DNA from 2 places in the Erwinia tasmaniensis Et1/99 genome. Region 1 is predicted to be linked to the other one. Evidence: predicted binding sites of a transcription regulator. Region 1 holds the regulator's gene; the other holds the start of a gene.

Region 1 (7,654 bases):
AAGCAGGGCAATAAAGCCCGGAGCGGGAATATCAGGTGCGGATGCGCTTTTCCCCACACGTGGGCGTGATGGCAGCAGAAAAGTCGGTATCAGCAGCAGCAGAGTGATGAGTAAAAGCGCGACGAATATGGCCTGCCATGAAAAATGGCTTAACAGCCATGCACCCAGCAGCGGTGCCAGGGCTGGTGAAAGTGCGACCAGCGGCATGATGGTGGCAAAGACGCGATTCGCCTGCGCACCGCTGTAGCGATCGACGACAAGCGCCTGCCAGCTTACGGCTGCGGCACATACCCCTACCGCCTGCACAAAACGCCATGCCAACAGTGACGTCGCGGAGTCAACCCAAAGCATGGCGGCACAGCCTATAGCAAACAGGCTCAGTCCCATCAACAGTACCGGCTTACGGCCGATGCGGTCCGAAAGGGGGCCCCATATCAGCTGGGCGCAGGCAAATCCGGCAAGGAAAATGCTTAGGCTGGCGCTGATAGCCCCGGCCTGGGTGTCAAGATCCCGCTGCATTACGCCAAATGCTGGCAGGTACATATCGGTGGCGAGAAAGCCCAGCATGCTCAGCAGCGCCAGGTAAATCATAAAACCTTTCGAATTCATACAGATTTGCTCTTGTCATACGGTTTTTTTTGCTGGCGCAGTGTAATCGCGTGCGGGGCGGCCTGTGAAACGCTAATATTCGTTGACTGTTATGAAAATTTTTGAAGGCTGGATATGTGGTCTGAACATTCACTCGAAGTCATTGATGCCGTGGCCCGAACCGGAAGTTTCACCGCCGCTGCCGCTGAACTGCACCGCGTTCCTTCTGCGGTAAGCTATACGGTGCGTCAGCTGGAGGAGTGGCTGGCCGTCAGTTTATTTGAAAGGCGGCATCGTGACGTGGTGCTGACCGATGCCGGTCGTGTATTTAGCGAAGAGGCCAGATCTGTTATCAAAAAAATGCTTGCCACCCGTCGCCGTTGCCAACAGGTAGCAAACGGCTGGCGGGGGCAGCTCAATATCGCCGTTGATCGTATGGTCCGGCCATCGCGGACCCGGCAGCTGGTGGTGGATTTTTACCGCCATTTCCCAGATATGGAGCTGCATATCATGCCAGAAGTCTTCAACGGCGTTTGGGATGCGCTGGCGGACGGTCGCGCGGATGTGGCGATAGGCGCTACCCAGGCGATCCCGGTGGGGGGGCGTTTTGCGTTTCGGGATATGGGCAGCCTGAACTGGCGCTGCGTGGTCAATGCACAACATCCGTTAGTCGGACGGCCGGGGCTGCTGACGGAAGGATCGGTACGCGAGTGGCCTTCGCTGGTCATGGAAGATACCTCGCGTGCGCTACCCAAACGCACAACCTGGACGCTTGATAATCAACGGCGGCTGGTCGTTCCTGACTGGGAAAGTGCCTTTGACTGCCTGCGAGCGGGGTTGTGTGTTGGCATGGTTCCGGGACATTTTGCGCAGCCGTTATTACAGCAAAATATATTGTGTGAACTGACGCTGAGTTCGCCCTTCCCGGACAGCCCATGCTGCCTGACCTGGTCAGAGCAAAGCGCCTCACCGGCGCTGAGCTGGCTGCTGGAATATCTTGGTAGCACTGAAACCCTTAACGCCGAATGGTTGAGTGAGCAATCCAATACGACAGTGATACAAGATCAGCGGCGGTAGTCGCGGTAAGGGCCGTCCGCCACCGAGCGTCTTTCAATCAAAGTAGGGTACACTTCAATGGTTTGCGACTCTTCGCGCTTGCTGGTGATGCGGTCAAGTAACATATTGAATGCGGTTTCACCAAGACGCTCTTTCGGTTGGTGTACGGTGGTCAATGCCGGAGTGAAATAACGGGCGTTGCGCACGTTATCATAGCCAATGACCGAAATATCCTGGGGGACCCGCAGGCCCATTTCATCGGCTGCGCAGATTGCGCCCATTGCCATAATATCTCCGCCGCAGAAAACCGCGGTCGGGCGTTGTTTCTGCGCCAGGATTTGTTGCATCGCGCGGTAGCCGGATTCAGGTTCGAAATCTCCCTGTACCAGCCATTCTTCCCGCAGAACGATGCCCGCTTCAGTCAGAGCTTTCAAAAATCCCGCATGGCGTCCGCCACCGGTGTTGCGCTCCAGCTGGCCTGGGATGGCGGCAATATCCCGGTGTCCGCGTTCAATCAAATAGCGCCCGGCAAGATACCCGCCCTCAAACGCATTATCCAATACCGTATCGGTAAAATCACCGCGCGACTTGCCCCAGTCCATAACAACCATAGGAATATTGCGGTGATCTTCAAGCATTGAAATCAGCGCGTCCGGGTATTCAGAGCACATGACCAGCAGGCCATCAACACGTTTTTGCGCCATCATTGACAGGTAAGCCTGCTGCTTTTCTATATTGTTATGGGCGTTACCCAGGATCAGGGTATAGCCTTTGGCAAAGCAGCTGTTTTCTACCGCCTCAATGATTTCAGCAAAATAGGGGGCTTCACTTGATGTTGCCAGCAGACCAATCGTTTTGGTGTGGTTTACCTTGAGGCTGCGTGCTACGGCGCTGGGGGAGTAATGCAATTCTTTGATTGCAACCCACACCGCTTCACGGGTCTCATCGGCGACAAAGCGTGTTTTATTGATGACGTGAGACACGGTGGTGGTGGAAACACCGGCGCGCTTTGCCACATCCTTAATTGTTGCCATGTAAATCGTACTCCTGGTGTTATCAGTAACCCCCTGATAACCGGTTTGTTAAACGTTTGCCTTAGCCCAGGCTCTTCCCGTTGGGCCAGAATTATTGGGGTTGTCTAAAGGGGGCGGGAAGAGAAGAAATCTGCCCGCAACAGGGTGCACGGAACCGATCGCATCGGGTTTAGCGGCTGTTGCGCAAATTAAGAGGGGAATTCTATCAAGGCTGCGCAAAGAAAACGAGAATTTTGCCCGTAAGGACAGGAATTTTTGCTGGATCGGAACGTCACAATTCGCTCGCGAGGATGAAAATCGTCAGCCGCGTTCGGATCGACGGCTTTGGGGAGCTGCAGCATGAAAGGGGGGCGTGTCACGGGCCAGAGGGTCTGCTTGTGGCCCGCTGTGGAAAAAAGCCGCTAACGAATCGTTTTCGGTGTCATAACGCGACGAGCACCCACATAATGTTCCTGCCAGTAATCGTCGCTAAGCGCACTGACCTGAATGTCTTTTCCTGTCCTTGGCGACTGGATAAATTTATTTTCACCAAGATAAACCCCCACGTGGTCGGCTGAGCCTCTTCCGTTGATGCGGAAAAACACTAAATCACCTTTCTCAAGACGGTCACGTTTGATCGGAGCCGCATCGCGCAGGTGATACATTTCATTCGCGGTGCGTGGGATTTTAAATTTAACTAAATCTTTGTAGGCATACCAGACAAGCCCGCTGCAGTCGAACCCAGTCTTAGGGGAGCTGCCGCCCCACAGATAGGGCTTACCGAGCTGCCCCATTAGTTTACTGACTGCGGTTTCACGGGCTTTTTGATAACGAATGCGGTGTGCATTACTGAGTTTCAACGGGGCTGAGGGATCGACTTTGCCAACCTTAGCTAAACTGCTTTCCGCGCGCTGTCTGCCGTAATGCTTTTTCGGTGCTTTTTTTTTGCTAGCCGTACGACTTATCCGTGCGTTAACTTTCTTGCCTTTCAGCGCTGGCTGCTTAGTCGCCGCTTTCTTCGTGAGTTTGTGATCCTGCGCCGGAGTGAGATGTGCTGCTTTTGTGGGCTGTTTTGCTTTTTTAACCGGCTGCTCTTTGGCTTTTTTTGTCGGGGAGGCTTTAACCGGGCGTCGCTTGCGTCGTTCATCTTCTCGCGCGCTATTGCGATCGGCTTTATGCTGATTTGCATTGATGAGTGTGTGGGGCGATGCGTGCGCCATATTGAAAAATAGCTGAGCAAAGGCCAACAAGAAAAGCGTAAGGAATAAACGCATCATTTCCATTAACAGTTTATGCGTCGCAACGGTCAGCAACGCGATCGTAAGTAGTGGTTTCTGCGCGCAGGCAGAAAGTTGTAACGATTCTAAACTAACTGGAGAGCAAAGAGTAAGGCCTTTTTTGTTACAATAATACAGAACGAGTATATGATTCAATATTGAGCACAATCAGTTGCTTAACCCAGCATGTTCTGACGTTAAGTCGTTAACTGATGCGGTACGCACCATAAGATAATGTTATTTTGTTATCATGACCCGATCGCCTGACTGCGTGTGGTCAGTGACAGATGAAAATGTCATTATCATCGTCAGGCCAGAATAGCTACAATCATAGCTGGCTACAGCCTATACACAAAGTATCGTATTGAGGAAGGCATTTATGAGTACTGTTGAAAAAATTCAGCGCCAGATCGCAGAAAATCCAATTCTGTTATACATGAAAGGTTCCCCAAAGCTGCCAAGCTGCGGCTTTTCCGCTCAGGCGGTACAGGCGCTCTCTGCCTGTGGCGAACGTTTTGCTTATGTGGATATTCTGCAAAACCCTGACATTCGTGCAGAAATGCCAAAATATGCTAACTGGCCAACGTTTCCACAGCTGTGGGTAGATGGTGAGCTGGTAGGTGGCTGCGATATCATTATTGAAATGTATCAGCGTGGTGAACTGCAGCAGTTGATCAAAGAGACTGCCGAGAAATATCCTGCCGACACCGCAGAATAAGAGTGATATCAGGCGTTATCTGTTCAATATTGTGAGCTTTAGAGCCAGTCAGTGAATAAGCTGACTGGCATGACGACGCCAAATTCCCGCACCTCCGGAGCCTGATAATGAAGCTGCTGCGATGAGTCCCTAAGCAGCTTCATGCCCATCCACTCCAAAATTACGCTGACCGGATGTCCAGCCGAATTAAAACGTCCTCCATTCCTGCCAGCGTTTGCCGGGAGTAAAGTACAACCTCTTTAACCGGCGTGGGATGGGTGTGCCTGGGCTAATCTGCGTCGCTCTTTGCGGCTAAAGGCAGGGGCCATCCACCCAGTCGTTTCCAGCGGTTAACCAGTTCACAGAAGAGATCGGCCGTTTGCAGGGTATCGTAAAGCGCTGAATGTGCCTGCGAACTGTCAAAAGTCATGCCGGCCGCATGACAGGCTTTTGCCAGCACGGTTTGACCCAGTACCAGTCCGCTAAGCGCCGCCGTGTCGAAGGTGACGAAAGGATGGAATGGGTTGCGTTTCAAACTGGCGCGTTCCGCGGCAGCGTTCATAAAGTTGAGATCGAAAGTGGCGTTGTGTGCCACCATTACAGCCCGGTTGCAGCCGCTGTCCTTAATCCCTTTACGCACCAGTTTAAAAATGGCGTGCAGAGACTCATATTCACTGACCGCGCCGCGTAGAGGATTAGCGGGGTCAATTCCGTTGAAGGCCAGAGCTTCGGGAAGGAGAATCGAACCGGGGAAGGGCTCAACGTGGAAATGAAGCGTTTCGTCTTTTACCAGCCAGCCATCGTTATCCATTTTCAGCGTTACCGCCGCGATCTCCAGTAAGGCATTGGTTTTAGCATCGAAGCCCGCCGTCTCGACGTCTATCACCACTGGATAAAAACCGCGAAAACGGCTGCTTAAGGTATTAAATTCATTAGATTCAGACATCGACATCTCATTGGCAAAAAAAGGCAGCGCGCATTATGGCAAATTTCGCTGATTGATGCAGCAGGGAGGGGGAAAGGAGCGCCAGGAAAGCGCCCCAAAAAGCTTAGTTGCCGATACCGTGACCAGCATGCTTGTTTTCAATAAGTTCGATCTTGTAGCCGTCAGGATCTTCTACGAAGGCAATGATCGTGGTGCCGCCTTTCACCGGGCCGGCTTCGCGGGTGACGTTGCCGCCATCATTGCGAATACGCTCGCAGGTCGCGGCGACGTCGTCCACGCCCAGGGCAATATGGCCATAGGCGTCACCGAGGTCATAGTTATCCACGCCCCAGTTGTAGGTGAGTTCGATAACCGCGCCTTCGCTCTCTTCACTGTAGCCGACGAATGCGAGAGTGTATTTGTACTCGGCATTTTCACTGGTGCGCAGCAGGCGCATACCCAGAACCTTGGTGTAAAAATCAACGGAGCGTTGCAGATCGCCAACGCGCAGCATGGTGTGAAGTAAACGCATAACATCCTCTTTTATCAGCGTCATCATTCAGATGACGTACCACTCATTATAGTGACAATACCAACGGGCGCGAATCTTAGGACCTATCACCGAGCTTTGGATAATCAGTGTACCCTTTGGCGTTACCGCCGTAGAAGGTTTCAGGCTGTGGCTCATTGAGACCGGCATGACTTTTCAGGCGATCGACCAAATCGGGATTGGCAATATAACTACGCCCGAAAGCGGCGGCATCAATCAGGCCCGCAGCGATAAGCGTTTCAGCCTTTTCGGCATCGTAACTTCCGGCAGCCACGATCACGCCAGGGTACTTAGCACGAATTGCCTGCCGAAATTCTTGGGTAAACGGTTTACCGCCTGCCCAGTCAGGCTCGGAGATATGCAGATAGGCCAGATGACGCTTTGCCAGTTCGCCAATGAAATACAGGGCGGCGGCTTCCTGGTCCTCGCCATTGTCCAGGCCATTAAATGGGCCAAGCGGAGAGAGACGAATGCCGATGCGGTCGGCATGCCAACCGGCTATTGCCGCATCCACCACTTCCAGGGCGAAACGGGTTCGATTCTCAACAGTACCGCCATACTTATCATCACGCTGATTAGAGGCCGGTGACAGGAACTGATGGATAAGGTACCCATGTGCCGCATGGAGCTCTACCAGGTCAAAGTCGGCCTCACGGGCGTTGATCACCGCCTGGCGGAAGTCATTGACGATACCGGCCACTTCATCGGTACTGAGCGCGCGTGGCGTTGAGGTCGCTTCACGCACCGCATGGCCCCCGGCATCACGCAGTGTGGTTCGGGTATCGGCATTAATGGCCGATGCCGATACCGGCGCGTCGCCGCCGGGTTGAAGGCTGAAGTGAGAAATACGTCCGGTGTGCCACAGCTGGACCGAACTATGCCCGCCTTCCTGATGGATGCCTCCGTTGATTTTCTTCCATGCGCTGATCTGTTGAGAAGAGTGCAGGCCGGGCGCGCCTGCGTAGCCCTTAGCCTGAGCGCTAATCTGGGTGGCCTCGGTAATGATTAACCCGGCACTGGCGCGCTGGCGATAATATTCCCCCATTAGCGGCGTCGGAATATCGCCAGGCTCAATGCTGCGCAGGCGTGTTAGCGGCGCCATGAAAATACGATTTGGCACGGTTATGGCGCCCAGAGTTAATGGGGTAAAGAGTGTGTTCAGCTTCATCTCTGGCTCCTTATAGACCGGTCGACTAGTAAGTAGTCTTTTTTATTAAACGCGCAGGATAAGGTTCATCTCATACAAGGCATTAATCAGCGGGGCCTCGTCGCGACATATTTTGCTGTGCAGACTGGCTCCCAGCCAAAATGTATATATTGTTTGTGCGCATGAAGCGCTGTTAAGCTCACAAGAAAGTGTTCCCTGCTGCTGCGCCTTTGCCAGCGCGGCAGCCAGCGTGTCGATCAACGCGGTAGAACCTGCCTTCAGCGCACTACGCATCGCCTCAGAAAGGTCGCAAACTTCGGCGGACAGCTTTACGGAGAGACATCCCCCAAAGCTGTTTTTCTGCTGCCACTCAAGCGACTGATGATAATACTCAAGCACGC
Region 2 (7,654 bases), 350 kb from region 1:
CATGCGCCTGAACGACGACGGCAAAACCGTGGCCGCTATGGACGTGCTGGCACCGGGCATTGGCGAGATCATCGGCGGCTCACAGCGTGAAGAACGTCTTGAGGTGTTAGATGCTCGTCTGGCAGAGATGGGGCTGAATAAAGAAGATTACTGGTGGTATCGCGATCTACGCCGTTACGGTACCGTACCCCATTCAGGATTTGGCCTCGGTTTCGAGCGATTAATCGCTTATGTCACCGGCGTACAAAATGTAAGAGATGTTATCGCCTTCCCACGCACCCCACGCAGCGCGACATTCTGATTTCTGCATTAAATATAAGAAATTCATATATATATTAAGGCCAGCCTCGCTGGCCTTTTTTTATTTTTGTAAAGTTAGATATGACTCACAAAGTTCCGTGATTATTACATTTTGAAATACATTTTTTCTAATTGTTACCAGAATAGGAGATTAGTAGCATTTTCGGGCTAGATTAACCGGGCTACGAATGGAAAGATGCCTTCAGACACAGGAAGACACCAAACTCTCTTCATGGTTCTGTAAAGAATTGTTGTCGGCAGTGGCAGGTGTCCAAATAACTCCAATGAGGGTAATAAAAAATGATGAAGCGCAACATTCTTGCAGTAGTGATCCCAGCTCTGTTGGCAGCAGGTGCGGCTAACGCTGCAGAAATCTATAACAAAGATGGCAACAAACTGGACCTGTACGGTAAAGTTGATGCGCGTCACCAGTTCTCTAAAAACACCGGCGAAGATGGCGATGAGTCTTACGTTCGTTTCGGCTTCAAAGGTCAAACCCAGATCACCGATCAGCTGACCGGTTACGGCCAGTGGGAATATAACGTGCAGGCAGACGTATCTGAAGCAGAAGGCACTTCAGGTTCTAAAACCCGCGTTGGCTTCGCCGGTCTGAAATTTGCTGATTACGGCGCATTCGATTATGGCCGTAACTACGGCGTGGGCTATGACCCACTGGCATGGACCGATATCCTGCCGGTATTCGGTGGTGACTCTGGCTACTCAGATAATGGCATGGTCGGTCGTTCCAACGGTCTGGCCACCTACCGTAACAGCAACTTCTTCGGTCTGGTTGATGGTCTCGACTTCGCTCTGCAATATCAGGGTAAAAACGAAGAGAGCGAAAACGGTCGTCAAATCAAGAAAGCAAATGGCGACGGCTGGGGCACCTCCGTTACCTATACCACCCCGGTTGGCGTAGCGGTATCTGCTGCTTACACCAAATCCGACCGTACCAACGGTCAGCGTGATGCCTACTTCGCAAACGGCAGCAAAACGGCTGAAACCTGGTCCACCGCGGTTAAATATGACGCCAACAACGTTTACCTGGCGGCGATGTACGGTGAAACCCGTAACAATACCTATATCGACGGCACCTTTGGTGATACAAAACTCAACGGCGCTGTAAACAAAGAGCAGAAATTCGAAGCGGTAGCGCAATACCAGTTCGACTTCGGCCTGCGTCCGTCTCTTGGCTACGTGCAGTCAGTAGGTAAGAAAATCGAGAACGTCGGTAAACAAGATCTGTACAAATACATCGACGTGGCTACCTACTACTACTTCAACAAAAACATGTCCACCTACGTTGATTATAAAATCAACCTGCTGGACGCAAACGACTTCACTCGTGCAACCGGCACGTCTACCGACAACACCGTTGGTGTTGGCCTGGTATACCAGTTCTAATAGCCGTCGTGCCGCAGTAAACCTGCGGCATCATGTGCATGATCCAACGGGGCTTCGGCCCCGTTTTTTATTGGCTTACCGTTTAAGATTTCGGCTAACGCCCTCCGATAATATTTTCATTTCCCGCGTTCAGACCTGACGTTTTTTTGACGCAAACGGTTGGTAATTTCTCCATTATGGCGGTAACCTGAGGCCACACTTCGCTTTAGATTAAGCTAACGGACTCCAATTATGTTTGAACGTATTGCAGCTGCACCCGCCGACCCTATTCTTGGCTTAGCCGATCTCTTCCGCACGGATGAACGTTTGGACAAGATCAACCTCGGTATCGGCGTGTATAAGGATGAAACCGGCAAAACGCCGGTACTGTCCAGCGTGAAAAAGGCTGAACAGTATCTGCTGGAAAACGAAACAACCAAAAATTACCTCAGTATTGACGGCATTGCCGATTTTGCTCGCTGCACGCAAGAACTGCTGTTTGGTACCGATAGCAAACTCATCGAAAGCCGGCGTGCACGTACGGCCCAAACGCCTGGCGGCACTGGCGCACTGCGTGTTGCAGCCGACTTTATCGCCACGCAGACCGGCGCAAAACGTGTCTGGGTTAGCAATCCAAGCTGGCCGAATCATCAGAACGTGTTTGCCGCCGCCGGTCTGGAAGTTCGTGAATACGCTTATTACGATGCAGCCAGCCACAAACTGGATTTCAACGGAATGCTGGACAGCCTGAATGCTGCCGAGGCCGGTGATATCGTTCTGTTCCACGGCTGCTGCCATAATCCGACTGGCATCGATCCGACGGCTGAACAGTGGGCGCAGCTGGCCGAGCTGTCGCTGGCTAAGGGATGGCTGCCGCTGTTTGACTTTGCCTATCAGGGTTTTGCTCGTGGTCTTGAGCAAGATGCTGAAGGTCTGCGTATCTTCGCAGCCAGCCATAAAGAACTGATCGTTTGCAGCTCATACTCGAAAAACTTTGGGCTATATAACGAGCGCGTCGGCGCATGCACCCTGGTTGCCAGCGATGCTGCCGTGGCCGATACGGCCTTCAGTCAGGTAAAAGCGACCATCCGTGCGAATTATTCCAATCCTCCCGCACATGGCGCTGCCGTGGTGGGGACTATCCTGAGCAACAGCGCTTTACGTACGGAGTGGGAGCAGGAGCTGACCAGCATGCGTGAGCGTATTCAGAGCATGCGCCAGCTTTTTGTGAGAACGCTGAAAGAGAAAGGGGCACAGGGTGATTTTAACTTTATCATTGCTCAAAACGGCATGTTTTCATTCAGCGGCCTGACGAAAGATCAGGTGATCCGCCTGCGCAACGAGTTTGGCGTCTATGCGGTAAACTCCGGGCGCGTTAACGTAGCAGGCATGACCGAAGATAATATGGCTCCGCTGTGTGAGGCAATTGTCGCTGTCCTGTAGCTGATTAACGGCAAGAACCGGCGTAACGCAGATATCCCCGGCGTCACCCCGAACGAGAACAGGCCTGCATATGCAGGCCTGTTCTCGTTTCGGCAGCCATTATTGCAGAAAAGGATTGCTGATACGTTCGCGCCCGAGCGTTGACATAGGCCCATGGCCGGGAATAAACGCGACGTCATCGCCGAGCGGCAGCAGCTTGCTGTGAATAGATGCTATCAGGTCGTCATGACTGCCTTGGGGGAAGTCTGAGCGCCCGACTCCACCGTTGAAAATCACATCGCCGGAGACCAGCAGACGACCTTCGCGGTCGAAAAACACAATATGCCCGGGCGTATGTCCGGAGCACAAAAGCACTTCCAGCTCGGTGTGACCCACATGCACACTTTCCCCCTCTTCCAGCCAACGGTTCGGGGTCAGCGGCGCACACTCGTCAAAACCAAACATCTGGCTTTGCTGCGGTAAACCGTCCAGCCAGAATTTATCCGCCTTGTGCGGGCCGATAATCGATACGTCATAATGCTCAGCCAGCTCGGCCGCAGCCCCAACATGGTCAAGATGACCGTGTGTCAGCAGGATTTGTTTGAGCGTTACGCCCAATGCAGCAATTTCAGTTTTGATTTTTTGCGCATCGCCGCCGGGGTCAACCAGTGCCGCATCACCCGTTTCAGGGCACCAGATCACTGAGCAATTCTGTGCGAATGCCGTGACCGGTATGATATGAAATTCCATAATACTCCGTTACCGGCCGCCACAGGACAGCCGGAATTTCAGCTTACCAGTGCCTGACCGGCCCGGTATCAATGTGCACAAAATTACTTTTTGGGTAGTAGCCAACACCACCGGAGCGCAGCGCAAGCGCGGCTTTACGGATGTTGCTCAACGTAATTCCTTCAATATGGAAGTCCATCGCCTGGCCCAAGGTGTGATAACTGTGTTTAGCCACGCCATCACCGTTTTCACGCAGCATATTGTTGGTTACCAGCGAACGGTAGCCGGAAATAAGCTGAACAGGTTTACGAGTATTGAGCAGAGCTTGCAAACGAGACAGCTGATCGAAAAGATGGGGGTCGATGCTTTTACTTTTATTGGCACGATAGTCTCGGAAAAAGTGGTTAAGACGTGCCAGTTCGGATTTATCGTAGGATTTGCCGTTGAAAAACTCGGTTTTGAGACTTTCACCGGTATGAAGATTATTCAGGGTCAGTATTCGGGGACGTGCGGTAGAGAGCGAGGCAAAAGCCTGGCCCGGTAAAAGTGCGACACCCAGGGCGGCTCCGCCCAGAGTCAACCACTTACGGCGATGAGAGTCGATTTTATCCATAAAGCTGCGTTACCTGGCTAAAAGGTTCGGAGTTGTGCATTGACTGCGCTGGCTGGAACATTACCGGGCGCGAAAACATCCGTCAACCCGGCCGTCAACGAAAAGGGCGTACGGGGTCACTTGCTGACCCAATACGCCCTTCCGCCGCCCTGCCTGGAACTTCTGGTTAATCAGGCATTAGAGTAATAATTGACCAGCCCGGACCAGTGCCTGAGTACCTGAACGCGCGGTGTAGTCATAATTGTAAATATCTGTACGAAACTGGGGTTGACCATCGTCTGCAACCCAGGCGGTCAGATAATAGAGGTTGACCGGGATGCGATGGCGAATAGACACGAAGCGGGTATCTCCCTCTTTCAGCGTGCTGGAAATACGCGTGTCGTTCCAACCCACATCCCGTAGCAGTAAATTGGCCAAATCGGAAGCGCGATTTACCCTCACGCAGCCTGAACTCAGGGCGCGTATATCTTTCTGGAACAGGCCGTGATTTGGCGTGTCGTGCAGATAGATAGCGTCAGAGCTTGGCATATTAAACTTGTAGCGTCCCAGGGAATTTGTGGGGCCAGGAGCCTGTCGGATCCGATAGGGGAAGGAAGCGGCAGAAACCATACTCCAGTCTATCATTGAAGGGTCAACCACCTGTGCCTCACTGCTCCAGCCTGAAAGCAGGGTGTATCCGTGCTTGTAGAGGTACGCCGGGTCCTGTTTCACCTTCGGAACGATATCTTTGCGTATTAGCGTGGTCGGCACGTTCCACGGTGGATTGAGCACCACATTGTTCAAAGCGCTACGCATCAATGGCGTTTTGCGATCCGGCCGCCCTACAATCACCCGCGATGCAAGGATTTCACGACCGTTCACGTAATACGCCAGCGAGTAATTCGGGATGTTCACCATAATGCCGTTGTGCATATCATCAGGAAGCAGACGCAGCCGCTGGATGTTCAACGCCAGCAGCGTAGCCCGCTGCTGTGGAGAGACATTCAACCATTCGCGGGTGCGCTGGCCAATCGCGCCATCAGCTTCCAGACCTTGCCAGCGCTGAAAACGTTTCAGTGCCTCCACCAGCTGGGGCGTATAGGTATTGGCCGCGTTGCCCAGCGCCGCCTGCACGTTGACGCCGTTTGCCGCTGTGGCATTGCCTGACGGGCCTGCGGAGGGGCTGACTACGCTATTGTTTTCAGCACCCTGCTGGGTGGCAACATCCGGCTGCACATTGTCATCATCGTGGATAAGTGGCGCATCAACAGCCCCAACAACCTCCGCCGCGAGTTTAGCCGGTTCATTATCTGATGACATCATGCCATTGCGTTGCAAAATATCGCGTAGCGCCGATACGTCGTTACTGATTTGCCCTGGACGCAGCGTCTGCTTATCAATGAGCTGCGGCCACGGACGGCCATCCGCCGTCAGCAGCGTTTTCAGCGCCTGGCGCATGCGCGCATACTGCGGATGTTGGGGAGCCAGTGACAATACAAACCCATTGAGGTTGTTCTGCGACAGGGCGCGCTGCCACTGATTAATCGCCATCGTTGATGGCGCTTCCATCCGGTAGGGAACATTACTGTACAGCCAGGTCTCACCTTTGCTCGGCACGTTGGAGGTAAACTGGAGATAACCCAACATGGCGTCAGACAACACCAGATCGCGGGCCAGGCCACTAATCGCGGGATCGGTCAGCTGCTTTACCCACTGTGCAAACTGCGGCTGAACGCCGGAGAGAGCCACCTCAGCCAGCTGCTGCTGGAACTGTCTGACCGCCTGGCGATCCTCCCACATAGGCTGCATACGATTGTTGGCGTACAGCGGGGAAAGATTTTTCAGGTAAAATAGCGTTGTCCCCTGAGGTAGAGCGGCAATGATCTGCTGCTGGCTTTGCGTCACGCTGACAGCAGGCACCGCCGGGGCGGAAACGGGCGGCGTACCGGCTACCGCGCCGGGTAAAGTGGCCAGCCCGGAAAGCAGGCAGCAACCCACCGCAAGCGCTTGTATAGATAATGATTTCTGCAGCGACATTCCCTGCTCCCTGTTTAAGTCAGCTTATTAAGAAAAAATAACGACTAATCGTTGTTATAAGTATACAAACAGAAAACGGCATTCGCCCGTTACGTGACAAATGCCGTTATTGAGAGTAATGCCCCGTTGGTTAATTTACCACTCGATAAACACTATTTTTTATCCTGCTCCACTAGTGTGCGCCAACATCCGCGCTCCCCGTTGCCGCACCCGGCTCAGCGGAAAAACCGCGCAGGCCAACCACATGCACATGTTCAGTATTATTAAACACTTTGCGCACGAGTTTGTAGGTTGTGCCTTTTTCGGGGCTGATGTTTTCGGGGGCGGCAATAATCAGCTGCATTTCCAGACGATCGCAGAGTTCAAACAGCGTGGCGATAGATTTAGCATCCAGACGCGCCGCCTCATCGAGGAACAGCAAACGACACGGCGAAATGTCCTTGCCGCGCAGTCGGCGTGACTCCTCTTCCCAGCTTTGCACCACCATCACCAGGATAGACATCCCGGTACCGATCGCCTCGCCGGTGGAAAGCGCACCACTTTCTGCACGCAGCCAGCCGTCGGAACCGCGGCTGACCTCCACTTCCATCTCAAGATAGTTGCGATAGTCGAGCAGCTCTTCGCCGATGGTTTGCGGCGTCCGCTGCCCCATATCAATCTGCGGATTCAGACGCTGATAAAGTTTCGCCAGCGCCTCGGAGAAGGTCAGACGATTACTTTTAAACAGATCCTGATGCTGCTCGTGCTGTTCCGACAAGACATCCAGCAGCGTTGAATGGGCTTCACGAACGTTAACATTCAGACGCACGCTCTTCACCTGACCAAAACTGACGGCCTGTAGCCCCTGGTTTAGCTGGCGGATGCGGTTCTGCTCGCGCTGTATCGTTTTACGAATAATATTCGACACGCTGCGCGAGCTGATAGCCAGAGTCTGCTCGCGGGCGGTTAGCTCCTCGGTCAGGCGGTTCAGCTCAATTTCCATCTGTTCAATCGCTTCCACCGGATCGTCGGTACGGATGATATCTTGACGAATACGTTCGCGCAGATGCTGGTATACGGCGATATAGAACTGAATTTTGCGCTCTGGTCGTTTGGGATCTTCGGACAGGCGCAGCACATCACGCAGATGTTCATTATCTGCCACCGCCAGACGCAACGCTCCCAACGCTTTATCGGACATCGAGCGCAGCT

Evidence for each region. The regulator PurR, encoded in region 1, represses purine synthesis genes. The targets are predictions, from matches to a motif close to CANGCAAACGTTTGCNTG.
Region 2: ETA_RS11740 (amino acid aminotransferase) is a predicted target of PurR. The motif match lies at 1,853-1,870, and genes of this name have one in related genera.

Annotation. Positions count from the first base shown of each region.
Region 1 is NC_010694.1:2,044,642-2,052,295, reverse strand. It holds gene punC (purine nucleoside transporter PunC) at 1-609, opposite strand, end outside; gene punR (DNA-binding transcriptional activator PunR) at 724-1,665, shown strand; gene purR (HTH-type transcriptional repressor PurR) at 1,653-2,678, opposite strand; gene ETA_RS10140 (C40 family peptidase) at 3,080-3,931, opposite strand; gene ETA_RS10135 (Grx4 family monothiol glutaredoxin) at 4,314-4,652, shown strand; gene rnt (ribonuclease T) at 4,921-5,583, opposite strand; gene gloA (lactoylglutathione lyase) at 5,681-6,088, opposite strand; gene nemA (alkene reductase) at 6,165-7,274, opposite strand; gene ETA_RS10115 (TetR/AcrR family transcriptional regulator) at 7,320-7,654, opposite strand, start outside.
Region 2 is NC_010694.1:2,390,435-2,398,088, forward strand. It holds gene asnS (asparagine--tRNA ligase) at 1-301, shown strand, start outside; gene ompC (porin OmpC) at 601-1,704, shown strand; gene ETA_RS11740 (amino acid aminotransferase) at 1,936-3,126, shown strand; gene ETA_RS11745 (MBL fold metallo-hydrolase) at 3,226-3,855, opposite strand; gene ETA_RS11750 (YcbK family protein) at 3,899-4,447, opposite strand; gene ldtD (L,D-transpeptidase) at 4,625-6,463, opposite strand; gene mukB (chromosome partition protein MukB) at 6,636-7,654, opposite strand, start outside.